DNA from 2 places in the Rhodococcus sp. NPDC058521 genome. Region 1 is predicted to be linked to the other one. Evidence: predicted binding sites of a transcription regulator. Region 1 holds the regulator's gene; the other holds the start of a gene.
The links. Region 1 encodes LexA, which represses DNA repair genes until DNA is damaged. Its sites were predicted from a motif close to CGAACANNTGTTCG; they were not measured.
Positions count from the first base shown of each region.

Region 2: the regulator LexA is predicted to act here: its motif matches at 2,445-2,458, upstream of ACFWO3_RS01930 (error-prone DNA polymerase).

Region 1 is NZ_JBHXNL010000018.1:29,514-33,722, reverse strand. It holds gene hrpA (ATP-dependent RNA helicase HrpA) at 1-766, shown strand, start outside; gene nrdR (transcriptional regulator NrdR) at 794-1,279, opposite strand; gene ACFWO3_RS20615 (LysM peptidoglycan-binding domain-containing protein) at 1,427-1,921, opposite strand; gene lexA (transcriptional repressor LexA) at 2,164-2,928, shown strand; gene ACFWO3_RS20605 (acyl-CoA dehydrogenase family protein) at 2,988-4,130, opposite strand.
Region 2 is NZ_JBHXNL010000001.1:412,873-417,081, reverse strand. It holds gene ACFWO3_RS01930 (error-prone DNA polymerase) at 1-2,374, opposite strand, end outside; gene ACFWO3_RS01925 (Rv2640c family ArsR-like transcriptional regulator) at 2,494-2,865, opposite strand; gene ACFWO3_RS01920 (ArsI/CadI family heavy metal resistance metalloenzyme) at 2,959-3,384, shown strand; gene arsB (ACR3 family arsenite efflux transporter) at 3,392-4,209, opposite strand, start outside.

The DNA of each region.
Region 1 (4,209 bases):
CGTTCGAGAGAACGACGGAGTGGCGGTGCGAGTTCTGAGTACTGCAACGGAGCAGAAGGCGGCCAACCGGGCGGGCCTTCGAGAACTGTTGCTCGGCACGGTTCCCACTCGAACGAAAACGGTCGTGGCGGCCGTGAGCAACGCTCAGCGTCTCACCCTCGGACAGAACCCCGACGGGAGTCTCGACGCTCTCGTGGCGGATTGCCGAAACGCAGCTGCCAACGCACTGATCGATTCGTGGAAGGAACCGGTCAGAAGCCCCGAAGAATTCGACGCACTGGTCAAGACAGCCCGCGACACCCTGCCGCGCAACGCCTCGATCCTGCTACGACTCACCATCCCGGCCCTCGACAACGCGCACCGACTCGAGACAGTCCTCGCCCGCTCCCGCGGTGAAGCAGCCGAGGATGTTCGGGAACAGCTCGACACGCTTCTGTTCCCCGGCTTCGTGACCGAACTCGGCGTTGCCGGCGTGCGTGAACTTCCGCGCTACCTGGCGGCCGCAACGCTCCGACTCGAATCCTTGCCGGCGAGCGCCGACCGCGACCGCAAGGGAATGGACGTCCTCGATCGGGTCTATGCCGCTTACGAAAGAATGCTCGCGTCGATCCCGCCGGAGCGCCATCACGGTGCAGACGTCAACGCCGTGCACTGGATGATCGAAGAACTTCGAGTGAGTCTGTTCGCCCAATCGTTGGGCACGCCTGTGGCAGTGTCGGAGAAACGGATCCTCAAGATGATGGATGCCGTTGTGCGCGCCCGGTGAGGCACTGGCAATTCCGGAGAACGACGCTCAAGAATTTCGGCTCGTGCCCTCGGCTTCGGCCTTGGCTGCCTGATGTTCGCGGAGTTCCTTGATCTCGCGTGCGAAGTCGTCTGCCGAACTGAATGATCGATACACCGAGGCAAAGCGCAGGTACGCCACCTCGTCGAGGTCGCGCAGTGGACCGAGGATGGCGAGCCCGACCTCGTTACTGGGAATCTCGGCGGAACCAGACGCACGGACCGCGTCCTCCACCTGTTGCGCAAGCAGATTCAGGGCATCGTTGTCGACCTGACGGCCCTGGCAGGCACGGCGAACTCCGCGCACCACCTTCTCGCGACTGAACGGCTCGGTAACCCCACTGCGCTTGACCACGGACAGAATGGCCGTCTCGACGGTCGTGAACCTACGGCCACATTCCGGGCACGAACGACGCCTACGAATCGCCTGGCCTTCGTCTGCCTCACGCGAATCGACCACACGTGAATCAGGGTGCCGGCAGAAAGGGCAATGCATGGCGGTTCCTTCGTCGTAGCCGACGCGACCGCGACTTTCCGCAACGAATGCACGATGCCGACGCGACCACGCAAGGTGGTGTGACTGACAGCATTCGAGAATACTCGTTCGACTCACGACCTCACGCATGCAGCACCGAACGGGCCGTCAGCCCCGCAACGCAGGGACCACGAGACTCTGCCCCGCATGAACCGAGGAATTGGTGAGTGCATTCAGATCCATGATCCGGTCCACGATCTGCTGGGCCGGCACCTCGGGTGCGATTCGCTCGGCAACCTCGGTGAGAGACTCCCCCGCTCCCACCTGGACGACCTCGGTCGCTTCGGCGAGTGCAGCATCACCGGTGGCGGTGACCACGTACGCGACGGCACCGAAGCCGAGTAAAATCCCGGCCGTGACGAGCACAGTCGCGAGCATCGTGCGCCAACCAACGTCGATATCGACCGCACGATGATCTGCCTGCGAGACCCGCACGTGGTCCGCCATGTATCGCACCGCGCCCGAGTCCGGCCTGCGCTGGCCCCGCCGGCGATCCGCGATCCGTGGCTCACGAACCACATCCGGTCCGCGACCGTGCGCAGCGCGCCCCAAGTCGGTCTCTGCGTAATCCACCGCGCGCCTGCTGAGAACTGCGCTGCTCATCTGGTACCTCCGGTAGTCGATCACCCTGTTCGATCAGACGTTCGAAAGAACGTATGTTCGATTTCTACCACGGCGGTCCGACAATGTCGCCATTTCGAGCGACACGAATCGAACAAATGTTTGATAACGGCTGGAGAAGTCGCTAGATTCGTGGCAGAACGCACAGCATGCGCCGCTCGACGCCCACCACCCACCACCCACCACCCAGCACCCACGACCCCGCACCCACGGAGGCACGCAGCATGAAGGACGACAGCTCGCCCGAAGACTCGAACGCCGCAGGTTCGGCCGCAGGGTCGAGCGCGGAGCCGGCCCCGAATCCCGCCGAGCTCACCGACCGTCAGCGCCGTGTTCTCGAGGTCATTCGCGCGTCTGTCACCGAACGCGGGTATCCCCCGAGCATCCGCGAGATCGGCGACGCAGTCGGACTCACCTCCACGTCGTCGGTCGCACACCAGATGCGCACGCTCGAACGCAAGGGGTTCTTGCGGCGTGATCCCAATCGTCCCCGAGCGGTCGATGTCCGCGGGCTCGACGAGGTCGCAGCGGACGTGGCAGCCGGTGCTCAGCCACCTCGCCCCACCCTCGTCGCGCAGGCAACACCCGAGGGTGTCGACGCAGAAGTACTGCCCGAGCCCACGTTCGTTCCGGTACTGGGCCGGATCGCTGCCGGCGGACCGATCCTCGCGGAGGAGGCCGTGGAGGACGTGTTCCCACTTCCGCGCGAATTGGTCGGTCAGGGTTCGTTGTTCCTACTGAAGGTCGTCGGCGAATCGATGGTGGACGCCGCGATCTGCGACGGCGACTACGTCGCCGTTCGTCAGCAGAACGTCGCGGACAACGGCGACATCGTCGCCGCGATGATCGACGGTGAAGCGACGGTGAAGACTTTCAAGCGAAAGAACGACCAAGTGTGGCTGATGCCGCACAACAAGTTGTTCGACCCGATTCCCGGTAACGACGCAGTGATCCTCGGCAAGGTGGTCACCGTCGTACGCAAGGTCTGAATCACACATCGTGAAGGGCCGTCCGATCGGACGGCCCTTCACAATTTCCGGTCCGCAGATCAGAGATTCAGCCCACGGCCGATGATCTCCTTCATGATCTCCGTCGTGCCGCCGTAGATCGTCTGCACGCGGGAGTCCATGTATGCCTTCGCGATTGGGTACTCCTTCATGTAGCCGTACCCGCCGTGCAGCTGTAGGCATCGGTCGATCAGCCGCACCTGCGCCTCGGTGGTCCACCACTTCGCCATCGCAGCTTCCTGGACGGTGAGCTTCTCGGCGTTGAGCTGTTCGATGAACTTGTCCACCAGAACCCGGGCTGCGGTCGTCTCGGTGGCGAGTTCGGCCAGGACGAAGCGGGTGTTCTGGAAGCTTCCGATCGATTTGCCGAACGCCTTTCGATCGCGGCAGTACTGGATCGTCATGTCCAGGGACGCCTCCATGGCCGCGACGGCAACGACAGCGATCGACAACCGCTCCTGCGGCAAGTTCTTCATCAGGTAGAGGAAGCCCATACCTTCTTCGCCGAGGAGGTTTGCACCGGGAACCCGCACATCGGTGAAGGAGAGTTCGGCAGTGTCCTGCGCCTTCATGCCGATCTTGTCGAGATTGCGACCGCGCTCGAATCCCTCCATCCCACGCTCGAGGACGAAGAGGCTGAACCCTTGTGCACCCTTGTCGGGGTCGGTGCAGGCGACCACGATCACGATGTCCGCGTTGATGCCGTTGGTGATGAACGTCTTGGACCCGTTGAGGATCCAGTCCTCGCCATCGCGCACCGCCCGCGTCTTGATGCCCTGCAGGTCACTACCCGTGCCGGGCTCCGTCATGGCGATCGCACTGATCAACTCACCCGATGCGAAACCGGGCAACCAGCGCTGCTTCTGTTCCTCGTTGGCGAGATCGAGCAGATACGGGGCAACGACGTCGTTGTGGAGAGTGAATCCGATTCCACTGAACCCGCCCCGCGTGGTCTCCTCGGTGACGATCGCGTTGTACCGGAAGTCCCGGACTCCCCCGCCGCCGTATGCCTCCGGCACGGCGGTTCCGAGGTAGCCCTGCTTTCCCGCTTCGATCCACACACTGCGGTCGACGATGTTCTGTTCTTCCCACTGCGCATGGAAGGGCTCGACATGTTGGGTCAAGAACTTCCGGTACGACTCGCGGAAAAGTTCGTGCTCCGGCTCGAACAGGGTGCGATCCACGTCGGCTCCTCGTTGGGTTGGTTGTCGTGCAATGCCGCAGCCACGCAGCACTCACCTCGACCGTATGCCCGGTCACACT
Region 2 (4,209 bases), on a different contig from region 1:
GACTTTCGGGGAAACCGAAGTTGGCGAACGCGTAGAGCTTCTCGTAGATCCGGTCCGCCACTTCTCCTTCGATGCCGTGCAACTCGCGCATTCCTCGATACAGCCGACCGCGAAGTCGTTCCATCTTCTCCGGCGAGCGTTTGGAACCCATGGCGCGGCGCAGCTGATCCGCCTCGGCCGGCGTGAATCCTGCGACGTCCACTGCCATCTGCATCAACTGTTCCTGGAACAACGGAACCCCCAAGGTGCGTTCCAGAGCGTTCTCCAGACTCGGGTGGTCGTACACCACCGGCTCGAGCTTGTTGCGCCTACGAATGTACGGGTGCACCGAACCGCCCTGAATCGGTCCTGGACGGATGAGTGCGACCTCGACCACCAGGTCGTAGAAGTTGCGTGGTTTGAGCCTGGGCAGAGTGGCCATCTGCGCTCTCGACTCGACCTGGAACACACCGACCGAATCGGCGCGCTGCAGCATCTCGTAGACGGCGTCCTCGGTCAGATCCAGCTCCCACAGATTCACGTCGAGCCCCTTGTGCTCGGCCACCAGGTCGAGCATGTAGTGCAGCGCCGACAGCATGCCGAGACCGAGGAGGTCGAACTTCACCAGCCCGACCGCCGCGCAGTCGTCCTTGTCCCACTGCAGAACACTGCGGTTCTCCATGCGCGCCCACTCCACGGGGCACACGTCCGCGATCGGGCGGTCACAGATGACCATGCCACCGGAGTGGATACCGAGATGGCGGGGAAAACCCTCGATCTGTGCGGCGAGTTCCAGCACGGGAGCCGGAATATCGGTGCCGGTTTCCTTTCCGATGCCGGTCCATCTGCTCACCTGTTTGCTCCACGCATCCTGCTGCCCCTGCGAGAATCCCAAGGCGCGAGCCATGTCTCGAACGGACGACTTGCCCCGATAGGTGATGACGTTCGCTACTTGCGCCGCATACTTGCGGCCGTACTTCGTGTAGACGTGCTGGATCGCCTCTTCGCGGCGATCCGATTCGATGTCCACATCGATGTCCGGTGGGCCGTCCCGCTCCGGCGAGAGAAACCTCTCGAACAGCAGCTTGTTGCCCACCGGATCGACATTGGTGATGCCGATGGCGAAGCACACCGCCGAGTTGGCGGCAGATCCTCTTCCCTGACACAGGATGTCGTTGTTCTTGCAGAAGGACACGATGTCGTGGACCACCAGGAAGTAGCCGGGAAAGTTCAGCTCGGTGATGATGTGCAGTTCGTGTTCGATCTGCCGATAGGCGTCCGGTCGTCGTTCCGGTGCGCCATATCTTCGGGCAGCGCCTTCCATCGTGAGCTGACGAAGCCAACTCGCCTCGGTATGACCTTCCGGAACGTCGAACGGTGGCAGTTGCGGCGCAATCAGTTTCAGATCGAACGCACATTCACGACCCAGTTCTGCTGCCGCAGCGACGACCCCCGGGTACTGCGCGAACAACGTCGCCATCTCCTCCCCCGAACGCAGATGCCCACCACCGGTGGGTGCAAGCCAGCCCGCCGAGTCGTCGAGGCTGCGGCGAGCGCGAACGGCTGCCATAGCCATCGCCAGCCGTCGACGTTCCGGGTTCGCGAAATGCGCAGCGGTGGAAGCGATGACGGGTAGGCCGTGCATCTCGGCCAACTTCGAGAGCGCTGCGTTGCGTTCGTCGTCCTCGGCGACACCGTGATGCGTCAGTTCCACGGTGACCCGGTCAGCGCCGAAGAGGTCGATCAATCGACGCAATTCGTGTTCTGCGGCCTCGATACCGCCTTCTCGAAGTGCGCGGCGCACGTGGCCTTTTCGGCAGCCGGTCAGTATCTGCCAATGACCATCGGCCGCCTCGGCAAGCTCGTCGATGTCGTAGTGAAGTTTGCCCTTCTCTCCGCCAACCATGTGTGCGGTGGCGATTGCTCGTGAGAGCCGCCGGTACCCTTCCTGCCCTCGTGCGAGCACCAGCAGGTGAGATCCTCCCGGGTCGGGCGAGCCGGCCCGCGGAACCGAATCGAGCGAGAGTTCGGACCCGAACACCGTGGGCATGCCGAGAGCCTGCGCCGCCTCCGCGAATCGCACCACCCCGTAGAAGCCGTCGTGATCCGTGAGGGCGATGGCCTCGAGTCCGAGCCGCACCGCCTCCTCGACCATCTCCTCCGGCGAAGAAGCGCCGTCGAGGAAGCTGAACGCCGAATGCGCGTGCAGTTCCGCGTAGGGCACCGTGGTGCGCCCGGCCTCGACGTCGGCCCGATATTCACCCCGTTTGCGCGACCACGCAGGACTGTCACTGCCGTCACCGGGAAACAGTTGCTCCGCAGGGACCCTGCTGGGTTTCCCCGAAAGCACCCGTTCCATCTCCGCCCATGTCGGCGGACCGTTCTCCCACCCCATCTACCTGCACCTCTTCACACCAGAGCTGAGTCTGGTCGAGCCGAAGATGCCACTGGGGAAGACGCATCATCGAACTGATGTTCGATGCATTCGAGTCTGCCACCCGAGAGCCCGGAAGGTCAATTACGGCCGGGTGTGCAGCAGTTCGGATCGAGCACCAGACGGAGCGCGTCGAGGCACTCGGGCCGAGTGCTGTAGAAGACGTTCATGCCCCTGCGCGCCGACGAGACCATCCCCGCCTTCTTGAGCTGCCCGAGGTGATGACTCACCGTCGATTCACGTAGATCCACCCCCACCGCAAGGTCACAGGTACAGGCCTCACCGCCGTCCGCTGCCAGCAACATCGACATCAGCCTGATCCGAACCGGGTCGGCCAGCGCCTTCAAGCGCAGAGCAAGCTCGAGCGCATCGCCGTCCGACATCACCCCAGCGGAAACGGGGGAACAACAGATCGGCGAGTTCATATCCACCACCGGCAGCGTCTTGGGCATGCCTCGATACTACCGACTTCTTGACATATGTCGAAAAGGTGCGATTCTGAACCTGTTACCAATTCGACTTATGTCTCACATGTAGGAGCTGTCATGTCACGCGCTCAACTTGCCCTCAACGTCGACAACCTGGAGGAGTCGGTGAAGTTCTACTCCGCACTCTTCGCCACCGAGCCGGCCAAACTGAAGCCCGGCTATGCGAACTTCTCCATCGCCGAGCCGCCGCTGAAGCTGGTGCTCTTGGAGAACTCAGGCAAAGGCGGATCGATCAACCACCTGGGAGTGGAGGTGGAATCCAGCGAGAAGGTCCACAGCGAGATCGCTCGCCTGACCGACGAAGGCATGTTCACGGACGAGGAGATCGGGACCACTTGTTGCTTCGCCACTCAGGACAAGGTGTGGGTCACCGCACCGACAGGCGAGAAGTGGGAGGTCTACACCGTGCTCGCCGACTCGGAGACGTTCGGTTCCGGCCCGAAGAACCGCGACGCCGACGAATGCACTGCACCCTGCTGCTGACAGGGAATCAGAGACGAGCCGTCAGATCCGCGATTCTCGCCGCAATATCGTCGCGCACCAACCGCATGCGCTCGATACCGTCGATGCCGCGTTCCGACGGCTCGTCCGTCTCCCAGCGCTCGAAGCTCGTCCCGCCCACCGGTTTGACATCGACTTCGTTTCCGAGGCACACCACGACATCGGCATGCCGAACGAGACGGCTGTCGATCAGCGTCGGAGATTCGCCGGAAATGTCGACGCCGATTTCGAGCAACACCTCGGCGGAGAGCGCATTAACAGCCGAACCGGGCTTCGTCCCGGCCGAGCGGACGACAACCGAATCGCCGACCGCTCGCCGCATCAAACCTGCCGCCATCTGCGACTTTCCACCGTTCTTCACACACACGAACAGCACGCTAGGACGTTCGGGCATCGGCAGACCTTCGTCGAAAACTGCGAAGCGTTTTCGCAGGGCGAGGGACACATAGACTAACCCGACGAGAACCGGCACTTCGATCAACGGCCCCACGACGCCCGCGAGCGCCTGCCCCGACGTCGCGCCATAGGTGGCGATTGCGACCGCGATGGCCAGTTCGAAGTTGTTGCCGGCAGCCGTGAATGCCAACGTCGTGGTGCGTCCGTAGCCGAGCCCCATCGCAGCACCCAGTGCATAACCGCCGCCCCACATGATCGCGAAGTACGCGAGCAACGGAACTGCGATACGTAGGACGTCGAGTGGCTGGGACGTGATCCGATCCCCCTGCAGCGCAAACAGAATCACGATCGTGAAAAGCAAACCGTAGAGCGCCCACGGCCCTATCCTCGGCAGGAAGGACGATTCGTACC